3 regions of the Cellvibrio sp. genome follow, and region 1 is predicted to be linked to each of the others. Evidence: predicted binding sites of a transcription regulator. Region 1 holds the regulator's gene; each other region holds the start of a gene.
What was found. The regulator FliA, encoded in region 1, starts transcription of late flagellar genes. The targets are predictions, from matches to a motif close to TAAAGTTATNNNNNNNNCGGCCGATANCC.

Region 1 (3,949 bases):
CGCTGGTTTCCGCCACGGTGACCCGCATTTGAAAGCGCAGTTGAAAGCATTGGCGGATCAGCAAGCGGTAAAAACCTATCTGGTGATGTCGTGCAACAGCCAGGTTCAAATGTTGAAAGCATCAGTACACGCTTACGGCGCGGCGCGTTTGCAAGGTTGCATCCTTACCAAATTGGATGAGACGGCAAGTATTGGTGAAGCCTTGGGTGTTGCTATACAAAACCGCTTGTCGATCGCCTACACCACTGACGGGCAAGACATTCCCAAAAATTTGGACGTGGCACGTGCGCATCAATTGGTATCAAAAGCCGTCGCATTGCTTAAATCCAATCCAACAACGGCAGTATCCTAAACAGTGGGGATTAAACAGTAGCAGTTATAACCACAGGAATTTGTCGGTGAAACTGAAATTAGTCGGATGAAATTCCAATCCCTATCTATACTCAGATCACCATTTGTGTACCCCAAGACCCAACCGGCAACCGGGCGTACAACTCGAAGAAATAGGTTTGGAGTTATGTGTAGATGAGCCAAATGCGACCAGTACAAGTGATCGCTGTGTCCGGCGGCAAGGGCGGAGTAGGTAAGAGCAATATTTCCGTTAACCTCAGCATTGCGTTGGCTGAATTGCGTCGGCGTGTGGTGTTGTTGGATGCTGACTTGGGCTTAGCCAATGTCGATGTGCTGCTGGGTATCAGGGCGACCCACACACTGGCTGATGTGCTTGCCGGCACCCACAGTTTAGCGGACGTACTGGTAAGTGGGCCTGCAGGTATGAAGATTGTTCCTGCGTCATCTGGCGTGCAACGCATGGCAGAATTAAGCGCTGCTGAACACGCAGGGCTTATTAATGCCTTCAATGATCTTTCTGATCAGGTTGATATCCTGGTTATCGATACGGCAGCTGGTATTTCCGATACGGTGGTGAGTTTTGTGCGCGCTGCCAATGAAGTCATTATTGTTGTCTGCGACGAACCGTCATCCATTACCGACTCCTACGCACTGATCAAATTACTCAATAAAGAATACGGCATGCAGCGTTTCCGGGTGGTGGCGAATATGACGCGCACTCCGCAGGAAGGCATCAATATGTTTAATAAGCTTAATACTGTATGCGAACGTTTTTTGGATGTGACTTTGCAATTTGTCGGCCAGGTTCCCTTCGACGAAAACGTGCGCAAAGCGGTACAAAAACAAAAATCCCTGCTGGAATTTGCACCTACTTCCAAAGCGTCTGTCGCCATACGCGCACTCGCACAAGTCGTGGATAAATGGCCACTGCCCAACTCGCCTACAGGGCGCCTGGAATTTTTTGTAGAGCGTTTATTGCAGGCTGCGAATGCGCGCTAGCTTGCAGAGAGATGCAAAAAAAAATAGGGATGTAATACGTTGTGCCGCCAAGTTGTTGGTAAAACGCAGGGTTGTTGCTGATAAGAAGGTGCTCAATGGCCGTAGTCAATGGTTTAGCCATGTACGATAAAAAAACCTTACTTGATGTACAGATCAATATTGAAGACTACGCGCCTTTGGTCAAGCGTATTGCCTATCACATGATGATGCGCATGCCGGCTAGCGTGCAGGTAGACGATCTTATCCAGGCTGGCATGATCGGCCTTATAGAAGCCTCCCAAAAATACGATGCCTCCCGCGGTGCCAGCTTTGAAACTTATGCAGGTATCCGTATTCGCGGCGCAATTGTTGACGAAATGCGCCGCGGCGATTGGGTGCCGCGCTCAGTGCACCGCAATGCACGCCGTGTTTCCCAAGCCGTCGCCGCAGTTGAAGCGCGCACCGGCCGTGATGCGACTGACAGTGAAGTCGCTGCTGAGCTGGGTGTTGGGCTCAATGAATATTTTGAAATGCTGCAAGACTCCAATGGTAGCCGCCTATTCAGCTATGAAGAAACCTTTGGCGAAGAAGACAGCAATATTGATGCATCTGAGCACAGCAGCGCCTTTGTCAGCCCGCTCGACGGTATTCAGCGCGATGGCTTAAAAAAAGCGCTGATGAAGGCAATAGCCCTCTTGCCCGAGCGCGAGCGCATGGTGCTGGCACTCTATTACGATCAAGAACTAAACCTGAAAGAAATTGGTATGGTGCTTGGGGTCAGTGAATCCCGGGTGAGCCAGATCCACAGTCAGGCAGCCGCGCGGCTGCGCCATAAATTGGCAGATTGGCAATCGGGCTGATGATTGTTTAAATAACAAACGAATCGAGCAAAAAGCATCGCTCCAATGGCAAGGTAGTTGTTAAAAACTCTGTGTTTTCAGCGATTTGGACTATGATTCGAATTAAAAGTTGAAGATTTATACGCCGGAACTGGCCGAAGCTTCAACTCCTACTAGACTATGATTAAATGAAAATCCCGTCAGGGTGAGTGGAGGTTGCGTTGGATAAGAATATGAAAATCTTAATTGTTGACGACTTTTCAACAATGCGACGGATTATTAAAAACTTGCTGCGGGATTTGGGTTTTTCCAATACCCATGAAGCGGATGATGGTGTTACAGCATTGCCGATGCTGAAAAGTGGCGACTTTCAATTTCTAGTCACAGATTGGAATATGCCAGGTATGACTGGTATCGATTTGCTGAAAGCCGTTCGCGCAGATGAAAAGTTGCGCACCTTACCCGTTTTGATGGTAACGGCAGAGGCCAAGCGCGACCAGATTATTGAGGCAGCGCAAGCGGGTGTTAATGGTTATGTAGTCAAACCATTTACCGCGCAAGCACTCAAGGAAAAAATCGAGAAGATTTTTGATCGCGTAGGTTAAGTGGCTCGATCAAATAATAAATAAGGCGTTGTCATGGCATCTGAACCCCAAAAATCTTTCAACGAAGAATTTGTTGTCGAATTGAAAGAGTGCGCCAAGCTGCTCGCGGAGAAATTGCAAAGCAATCAATTCGAAGAGGCATCGGTGCTGATTCACACCATCACTCAGGCGCGCGACCGACATATATTCCAGTCGGTAGGGCGTTTAACGCGCGGTCTGCACAACGCTATTGTCAACTTTAATGTGGACGCGGATTTAACCAAAGAGCCGCCTAAAATTGCCAACTCAGATATTCACGATGCATCAAATCGTTTGAATTACGTTATTGATCTCACACAAAAAGCAGCTGAAAAAACCATGGATATGGTCGATGAGGCAGCGCCTATAGCGATGAACCTCGGGCAAGAGGCTAGTAGCTTACGTGGAGAATGGGCGCGGCTTAAGCGGCGTGAAATGGGCCCTGATGAATTTCGCCAGCTCTATGACCGCATGGATGATTTTCTCAGGCAGATGGTTACTGGCACAGAGCAATTAAGTAAAAATTTACAAGACATTGTACTGGAGCAGGGCTTTCAGGATTTAACTGGGCAAGTGTTAAAGCGCGTGATCGGTTTAATTAACGATGTTGAAAAAGATCTGGTCAGTCTGGTGCGTATTGCAGGTCAAGTGGAGGAAATTGCTGGGCTTTCGAATGACAGCGAGACACTCGAACATGACAAAGAAATTATGAATAAGCGCAAGGTCGAAGCCGAAGGCCCACAAATTAATAAAGAGCGTGCAGATGTAATGTCCGGGCAAGACGATGTAGATGATTTATTGTCGAGTCTTGGTTTTTAAGTCTGCGGGTCACGCGAGGAACGTTGAATGAGTTTTGGTGATGACGAGGATATTCTCCAGGATTTTCTGGTAGAGGCGGGAGAAATCCTTGAGCGCCTCAGCCAGCAATTGGTTGACTTGGAGCAGCGCCCTGAAGATAAAGATTTGCTGAATGCAATCTTTCGCGGTTTTCATACCGTAAAAGGTGGCGCAGGCTTTTTGGCGTTGACCCCGATGGTTGAATGTTGTCATTTGACAGAAAACTTGTTTGATATTTTACGTAATGGAAAGCGCGCCGTTACCTCTGAATTAATGGATGTAGTGTTAGAAGCGTTGGACTTAGTGAACCAACAGTTTGAA
Region 2 (4,356 bases), on a different contig from region 1:
GGCTTGCAGTTTCTGCAGCGAAGTCAGCATCGGTAATACGTGACCGCGCAGTCGCTGTTTTCTCTGAGATATTCGCCAGGTTAGATACGGTAAAGTCCAAACGGTTGTTGACCGCACCGAGGTTTGAACGCGTATCGTTGATGGTTGTCAACGCGTTATCAATTACCTTGATGGCTTTCTGTGCGTTAGCTTGGGTATCAATGCTGATTGATGCAATCGCAGAACCGAAGGCACCGCCGGCAGTATTATTTGCTTCAAGAATACCTATTTCAGCCGCGCTGGCATTAATACCCAACTCAAAGCTGATAGGGTTACCGCTTGCACTGGTCAACTTGATACCGGCTTCTACAATAGTCGCGCCGGTAGCGGTTATCGCAGTAGCGGCAGTAGTCACGGTACCCAAGGTTCCAGCCATAAATTCAACAACATCTACACCCGCAAAACCGTCTGCAGTGCCATTAAATACAGACACACTACCATTGTTAAACGCGATGGCCCCTTGGTCACTTTTCAGAATGACGGTATTGCCATTCAGCTGAGCGGTTACGCCGGTATTATTTGCATTATCATTCAACTCAGTTACCAGCTCGGCCAAAGACGAAACGGCAGCCAAATCGATTTCAACACCATTAATATTCAATGCGCTATTAGTGCCAGCGAATGTGGTGTTGGTAATTGACACACCATTGAAATCCAATGTCGCAGAAGCAAATGCGTTAGCCGTTACGCCCGTTTCAGTAGTTGACTTATTGATTGCGTTGATTTTGCCGAGCAAACTATCGGTGTCTTTGTTGGAGATAGTTACACCGTTAACTTTTACATCACCTACACCCCACGCCAAATCAGCACCAAGGGTACCAGCAGCAATACCAGCTCCTTCAATCACCCCACCTTTGGTGGATTCACGGAAGCCAAGGTTGCTCAGGTCTTCCAAAGTACCAGTGCTGCCGCGAGTGATAGTAATTGGTTTGTCAGTATCCGAAGTTAACACCACACGGCCACGTTGTGACAATCCATCACCCACACCGGTTTCCATACCCAGCGCATCACCCAAGTCAAGGCCACCCGAAGCTGCCACAGCAATTGTGCTACCGGTATTGTTGCTCAACACCAGACGCCCATCCTCACCCACTGATGCATTCACCGCACCTCCGGTAACGCGATTGATGGCTTCAGTAAGCTCTGCCATAGAGGTGGTATTTTCGCGCAATTGATAAGTCTGAGTACCGCCATTAACTTCGGTAACAGTAATATTCAAACCTTCGCCAGCATCGTTATCGATAATGCCGTTACCATTTGATGAAGCTTGTAATTCAGTTAAGGCAGAGGCGGTTACACCAGTAATGCGCTCATTAATATTGGCAACCAAGTCAGACAAGGTATTGGCATCACCTGATGCACCAGTGTCAAAGGTACCAATTGATTGACCATTAATCAGGACATCTCCATCTTCGATATCTGTACCGAGTGAAGCCGCAAATACTGAAGCAGCGAGGTTAATTTCGTCACCCAACAAGTCCACCGCTGTAGAACCCATGCCCAGGGTTTTGGCATCCATCGCTTGCACTTTAAAGCTGATGGTTTGGTTGGCGTCGGAGCCTACTTGCAGGTCAACCTTGCCTAATGAGCCATCCAACAGGTTTTGACCGTTGAATGAAGTGGTTTTAGCGATACGATCCAATTCTGATACGAGTTGTTGAACCTCGGCATTCAGTGTTTGGCGGTCGCCAGCGGTGTAGATACCGTTCGCTGATTGTACCGACAGCTCACGCATACGTTGCAGAATGTTGGTTGATTCGGACAGCGCACCTTCCGCTGTTTGAATCATAGAAACGCCGTCGTTGGCATTACGGATTGCTTGGTCAAGACCGCGCACCTGCGATGTCATGCGGTTACCAATCGCCAAGCCCGCATCGTCGTCTTTTGCTGAGTTGATGCGGCTACCTGATGACAAACGCTCAGTTGCGCGATCAAGCGCATTGCCTGAACTCATCAACTGACGCTGAGCATTCAGAGAGGCGACGTTTGTGTTAATTACTAAAGCCATGATGAATCTCCTGGATTAATGTCTGTTCGCAGTCTGGCTGCTATAACAAGTCGGTTGATGAAGTCTGAGGACAACGGACTAATCAGCACTTCTAAACAGGTTATCGACACATACGGGAGTAGCTTTAGAATTTTTTTATGGCAGGAACCAACTATTTACACTGAGAATTGCTAAATTTTATTGCAAAGGGTTATAAAGAAGAGAGGGTCGTCAACTTATCGACCATAAGCGTCTATCGCTCTTGCTGCACGAGAATTTTGACGTAATTCTGACGCAGCATTTTCGCGATTAGCCTCAGCTAATGAGGCCAACGCTTTATTAATAGTCTGAATTTCCTGAATTACGCTTGCCGCTTTAGCTTCGAGGTCAGCTTGGGCAAGGGATTGCAGGTACTCTTGATCGTTGAGGGATAACAACCCTTGCTGGCGTTGTTGAACCAGAGTTTCAAATGACTCCCAGTCGCCCGCCTGGGCCAGAGATAAAAGTGCTTGGGATTGGCTGAGCGCACGTGTCAGGGGGTCTAGCAGGGAATCGATATCCATAAGCCGCTCTTCATAAAGGGACAACAGCAGACTAACTCTATAGAACAAGATTAGCAAAAAATAATTGGCCTGCGCGCAAATTAACACTTACAGGCTATTACAACAGGCCAAATATTTATTCATAGCTAACCGCGCCTACAACTATAAATAACTGAAGAGAGATAACTGACTTACTTTTGCAAAACTTTGATGAGATGCATTTAAAATTAGTGTTTGCATGGATAATTGAATACTAGCCTCACTCACATCCACACTTTCCAGACTGGCCAACACAGTTTTACTCGATAATGTAATATCCAAATTCAAGTCTTTTGCGCTTTCAAGCGTATTTAACCTTGCCCCGACCTCCCCTTGTACGGCAACCAAATTTGTCACGGTATTTTCAAGATTTGTCAGGGTTTTAGCGATCAGCTTTGCGAGCTCCGCCTTGCTTACTGAAGTGTCTTGCACATTTCTCATAGCATCACTAAAGCGCGACAAGGTAGTTAACAAACCTTGTTTATCGGTAGATTCAACAAAAAAACTATCCCCAGGCAGCACTAATAAGCCTCGCGTCGATGATGTGCCGATGCCTTGCGTATTTAAGCCCGTTACATCATCTAAAAAAGTGTTACCCCCTTTTATAGTGACCTTCGCATTAGAACTGGAAATAATGCCTTGATCAGTCACCGTTAAGCCCAAACGCATTAATTGCGCAGCATTGGCGGGATCATTAAATGCATTAGCCAAATCCGTTGCATTAGTAATGTTTTGATTAAACGTTATAAATTCAGTTTTCCCATTCACCTCCAACTGAAAGGTTAAGGGTGTGACACTAAAATCGTGTGCAGCGGCAAATGCAAACGGTAAATTGACCGAGCTGGTTCCGCCGCTCTGTGTTGCAAAACCCAAGGCGGTATCCGTGTCTGCACTACCGTTACTGATTGTGATATTCAAACCCGTCGGAGAATGAAACCCCGTAGCATCGACAGTGATACCCAAATTAGCCAATTTATCGGCATTGCTATTCGGTGCCCCCACGGCACTGTTAAATGCTGCAGCCAAATCTGTCGCGTTAGTGACATTTTGATCCAACAACAAGGTTTCCGTTTTGCCTCCCACAGAGATGGAAATGGTGGTGGGTGTTAAAGAGAAGTCGAAAGCACCTACTACACCAAAATCCAGGTCTGCTGCAATTGCAGCCTCCCCGGGATAAGGATTACCCAATACTTGAAAACGCGCACCCGCCACCTCTATATCCACACCAGCAACATAAGGTTGATCAACTAATAACTGTTTACCATTCGATTTTTGTGTAACGGTATAATTGACAGCAGCAGCTGTTTTGGTAAATGACACCACCAAATCATCAGGATACAAAGCATCAAATTCTGCTTGGTCAAAAACCTGTCCAACGGTAATAATTGCCGGAGGGTTGGATTTATTGGACGCACTGGCAGAAGTATTAAATGTATTATGGCCGCTAGGAATATCCACAAATGCTTTTTTACCCGAATCACTCACCGCTACGCTCACTGATGCAGATGCCTGCAAGCGTAACTGCCCCTCATCACCCAAATAATGAAAGTTGCCTCCGCCATCGCCTACAAAAGGTTGGGTGCCACTTTGATAACCGGCGAAAATATATTGCCCAGAAGCATTGCGCGTATTTTGTAAATTCATCAGCTCGCTGATACGTGTATCCACTTCAGCCGCCAGTGCATCGTAGTTAGATGATGTCATCACTGCCGTGTTACCGGCTGATACGGCCATCTCGCGCATACGCTG
Region 3 (4,356 bases), on a different contig from region 1:
TGATCCACAATAGTGTTTGCGGATTCTGGCAGTGAATCACCCGAATGTAGCGTGTATTAACACCGTAGGATTCCAGCAGTTCGCGGCTGATATTGTGAGGTGCGATCCAGGTGATCCAGCGATCGCTGCAAGCATTGCTGAGAAATGCAATCATGGGCAATAGCAGCGCGACTTGCTCAGGTGAATCACTGGTCAATACCAGTTCAGTAACACCGCTAGCAGGTTGTTGGCGAGCGGTAGTGGTTACAGGTATTACACGGGCGATATTAGTCACGACGAATCACTCCTACACTAAGGCCTTCAATACTGAACTCTTGATCACGCATATCCACCAGGATAACATCGAACTCCGGGTTTTCCGGCCACAACTCGACCTGCGCATTGTTACCTATCCGTTTGAAACGTTTGACCGTCACTTCTTCGCCGATACGTGCAACGACAATCTGCCCATTGCGCGCTTGATCAGTTTTATGGACAGCCAATAAATCGCCATCAAGAATGCCGGCATCTTTCATGCTCATACCGTGGACACGCAGGAAAAAATCTGCACTGGGTGAAAAAAAGCTTTGTGGAATGTTGCAGTAGTCTTCGATGTGTTCTTGTGCAAGTATCGGGTTGCCCGCTGCGACACGACCAATAACAGGTATGCCAGATTGCAATTCCGGTAGTTTTATCCCGCGTGATGCACCGGGGATAATTTCGATAGCGCCTTTACGAGCCAGGGCTTTAATGTGTTCCTCGGCGGCATTGGCTGACTTAAAGCCGAGAATCCGGGCGATTTCTGCACGAGTGGGCGGATAGCCTGTTTCTTCCGCATATTGGCGGATGAGCTGAAGTACCTGTTCCTGGCGCGGTGTTAAGTCAGACATGATGCACTCCTGAATCTGTTTATTTGTACAGTAGTTGTGATTATATACAGTAATTCAGGTTGTGCAATAGTTTTTCAATCTGCTGATTATTTCACCCTGTCACCATAGCGGATGCTTTGTAATTGACCTCGTGCAAAATACAGATGTGTCATGAACTTGCCCTTGCCGGGGTTGTACGTCCAGATATCTATGTTCTCGCAGGTGGCGATAGCGATATTATTTTGCACGTTGTTATTCCCATTTTGTATTCCTTGTGGCTGGGTGGTTGCTGCTACGGGTTGACAAAAATTGTCGGTCATTACCGGATCACCACATTTATCGAGCACTTCTGCCTTGGTATCACCCACTTGCGCAAGTTTGGTTTTACAGCGCAAGGACTCAGCAACGCTCATATTGGAAAAGCTTGCGCAAATGGCTGTGCATAATAGGGCGATAACATATTTGTTCATGGTTTTCTCCTGCCTGTGATTTTATTAACTCTAGTCGCTGCAACTGAATGAGAAATGAATTAACTCCCGAGTTTACGCAGTAATTTATCGAGCCAGCGAGCAGGTAAAATGCGTTTCATAAAACCCACCAGATAGGTGGGAAAGGTGACGTAATAACGGGCCTGCGGCTGCTTGGCTTCCAGCGCGTGAATGACACGTTGATATACGGCGTCGGGGCCGAGTGTAAAGGGTGTTGTTGTTTCAGTTTTTTCAAGCCTCGCGATCGCGCTGCGATAGGTCGCGAGGTGACGGCTCTTTTCAATATCGATATGGTCGCGCAGTGCGGTCAACGCATTTTTTCTGAATTGGCTTTCAATCGGGCCGGGTTCAATCAAGCTGACATAGACGCCGGTCCCTTCGAGCTCAAGCCGTAGCGTATCGCTAATCCCTTCAAGCGCATACTTGCTGGCGTTGTAGGCACCGCGCAAAGGCATGGCCGCAATACCCAGTACGGAAGAGTTTTGGATAATTCGTCCATAGCCCTGCTTGAGCATAATGGGCAGGGCTAAATTGGTCAGTTCACACCAACCAAAAAAATTGGTATTGAATTGCTGGCGCAGCGCGTTAATCGATAAATCCTCTACTGCTCCAGGTTGGCCATAAGCGCCATTATTAAATAAGCCATAAAGCGCGTTTCCGGAAAGCGCCATTGCCTGCGCAAATCCGCTGTGAATCGATGCTGAATCCGCAAGGTCAAGTTGTACGCACTCCAAACCCTCCTGCTGCAAGCGCGCTACATCCGATGCTGAACGACATGAGGCGATAACGCGATATTCTGTTTTTTTTAGCTCATGTGCAACGTAAAAACCTATGCCAGTTGATGCGCCGGTTATAAGAATAGTTTTTTGCATTATTGTCAGTTTCTGGTTAAAGGTTTCAGGGATTCTGCCGTTAGCTTAAGGGTCGGGGATTGTTCTCTCAGATCCGATAATAGCAAAACAAAATTCAAACACTCCGTGGTGATTTATGAATTCCTATTCTGCCGTGCAAAATTATTCCAGCGTTAAAGTACATTCCGGTATTGAAACTGCATCACCGCACCGATTGATTCAAATGTTATTTGAAGGAGCGCTTGAACGTATAGCTCAAGCTAAAGGTGCTATGGCGCAAAATCAGGTTGCACGTAAGGGTGAGCTGATTGGTAAAGCGGTAGCTATTGTTGGAGGATTGCAGGGAAGTTTGAATGACAAAGAGGGTGGAGCGTTGGCTGCCAACCTCGATGGTTTATATGACTACATTATTCGTCGCTTGAGTCAGGCTAATTACGAAAACAACGCAGAGTACCTTGATGAATGTGGTCGTTTGCTGGGTGAGATAAAAACCGCCTGGGATGCGATTGGCAGTCAAGTGTAACGAGGAGTTTGTTATGGCGATTCAGTTGGTGTCAGCGCCTGACTATCGTGGTCAGGCTGGTATTATGGCGATGCGCAACCTACAGCAGGAATTAACCAAAGCGCTACAAGTTGAGGATTGGGATAGGGTGCGGCATCTGGATCGCATCTGCGTGGTATTGATTGATAAAGTCATTGCTGCCAATCGCGATGACAGATCTACTTTGGTATGTGCCTTGGGTGAATTAAAGGGCGTCTACGCAGGACTGATAGCGCAATGTCAGCGCGAGGTGACCCTGCTGCATGCGACTTGAGACGTGTGTTCTGTTCAATAGTGCATGCGGTTGTGATAAAAAGTGTTAACGAATACTAGTTCATTAGGTTTTTAAAACAACTCTCTTATAGCAAAACTCGCAAAAACGTCTTAGCCCTGCTAGCCTTAGGGAACATAACTGCTAGCAGGGGATAGTCTGTGTCAACCTACAATCCGCAAGAAGCACTGAAGCAATACCGTCAATTGGGTATTGAATCTGAAATCAGCAATGCTTCACCACATCGTTTAATTCAATTGTTGTTTGAGGGTGCATTGGCGCGTCTGGCGGCTGCGCAGGGAGCTATCGAGCGTGGTGATCCGGCAGCCAAAGGAGAGCTGTTGGGCAAAGCTATCAGTATTGTTGGTGGTTTGCGCAGCTCGCTGGATATGAGTGCAGGGGAGTTGTCCGAGCGTCTTGATCAACTCTATGAATATATCAATCTGAAGTTATTGGAAGCTTCAGTGCAAAATGATGTTGAAAAAGTAAATGAAGCTATTCAATTGCTGAAAACCATTAAATCCGGATGGGATGAAATTGCACCGCAGGTTTCATCTACCCAGCCATAAAACAGTCAATCATAAAAATACTTTGTGTAATTTCTAATCGATATTTTCATAAGCCCTCGATGAAATTGTATTTAGATAAAGTGTGAAGATAAGGCATATTTTTGGCGAATATTTATTCTACTTGTGTGAATGTTGTTAAAACGCCAAAAACATTCCGCCATAAATTTGACTAAGACCACTGCCTCGTCTATTACTTACTCCAATAAGCCGTCTCGCCGTCTTGAATGAGTTTTTTCCCGTATTCAAGATTTTGGCATGAAATGAAAAAAGGTCTTGGGGTATGTGGCGCAACAATAAAGTTCTTGTTATAGACGACAATCAGTCACGCAGACACGATTTAAAAATCCTGCTGGATTTTCTCAGTGAAACCACACTCACTGCAGCCAGTGATACATGGCAAGCGACAGTCGCTGAAGAAAACAATGGGGAGGATTATGTTGCCATTTTGATAGGTGACTATCGCGACAGCAATCAATCCCTCGCGCAACTCCTGAAAGAAATCCGCTCCTGGAATGATGAGTTGGCCATCGTATTAATTGGCGATGAAAATCAAAATGCAGATGAAGGGTTGGATGACCTCTACCGCTTTATGATCATCGCGACCCTCTCGCTGCCGCCTACTTATAATAAGCTGGTTGATACACTGCATCGTGCCCAGTTGTACCGTGAAGCGCAGTCAACCAGTAAACGTCAGCCCCAGCGTCGCCCGGTACATTTATTTCGCAGTCTGGTGGGAACCAGCCGTGAAATTCAAAACGTGCGCGAGATGATGGCGCAGGTGGCCGATA

Region 2: the regulator FliA is predicted to act here: its motif matches at 2,146-2,174, upstream of ACWA6V_RS11485 (flagellin N-terminal helical domain-containing protein).
Region 3: the regulator FliA is predicted to act here: its motif matches at 2,226-2,254, upstream of fliS (flagellar export chaperone FliS).

The regions. Positions count from the first base shown of each region.
Region 1 is NZ_JBRFPI010000221.1:3,349-7,297, reverse strand. It holds partial or broken gene ACWA6V_RS13815 (flagellar biosynthesis protein FlhF) at 1-352, shown strand, start outside; gene ACWA6V_RS13810 (MinD/ParA family protein) at 526-1,350, shown strand; gene ACWA6V_RS13805 (RNA polymerase sigma factor FliA) at 1,446-2,189, shown strand; gene cheY (chemotaxis response regulator CheY) at 2,390-2,773, shown strand; gene ACWA6V_RS13795 (protein phosphatase CheZ) at 2,807-3,610, shown strand; partial or broken gene ACWA6V_RS13790 (Hpt domain-containing protein) at 3,638-3,949, shown strand, end outside.
Region 2 is NZ_JBRFPI010000165.1:4,077-8,432, reverse strand. It holds gene ACWA6V_RS11485 (flagellin N-terminal helical domain-containing protein) at 1-2,047, opposite strand, end outside; gene ACWA6V_RS11480 (flagellar protein FliT) at 2,263-2,589, opposite strand; gene flgL (flagellar hook-associated protein FlgL) at 2,731-4,356, opposite strand, start outside.
Region 3 is NZ_JBRFPI010000053.1:8,741-13,096, forward strand. It holds gene ACWA6V_RS05295 (cell division inhibitor SulA) at 1-274, opposite strand, end outside; gene lexA (transcriptional repressor LexA) at 267-869, opposite strand; gene ACWA6V_RS05305 (DUF2845 domain-containing protein) at 956-1,318, opposite strand; gene ACWA6V_RS05310 (SDR family oxidoreductase) at 1,378-2,208, opposite strand; gene fliS (flagellar export chaperone FliS) at 2,324-2,710, shown strand; gene ACWA6V_RS05320 (hypothetical protein) at 2,724-3,002, shown strand; gene fliS (flagellar export chaperone FliS) at 3,161-3,568, shown strand; partial or broken gene ACWA6V_RS05330 (sigma-54-dependent transcriptional regulator) at 3,849-4,356, shown strand, end outside.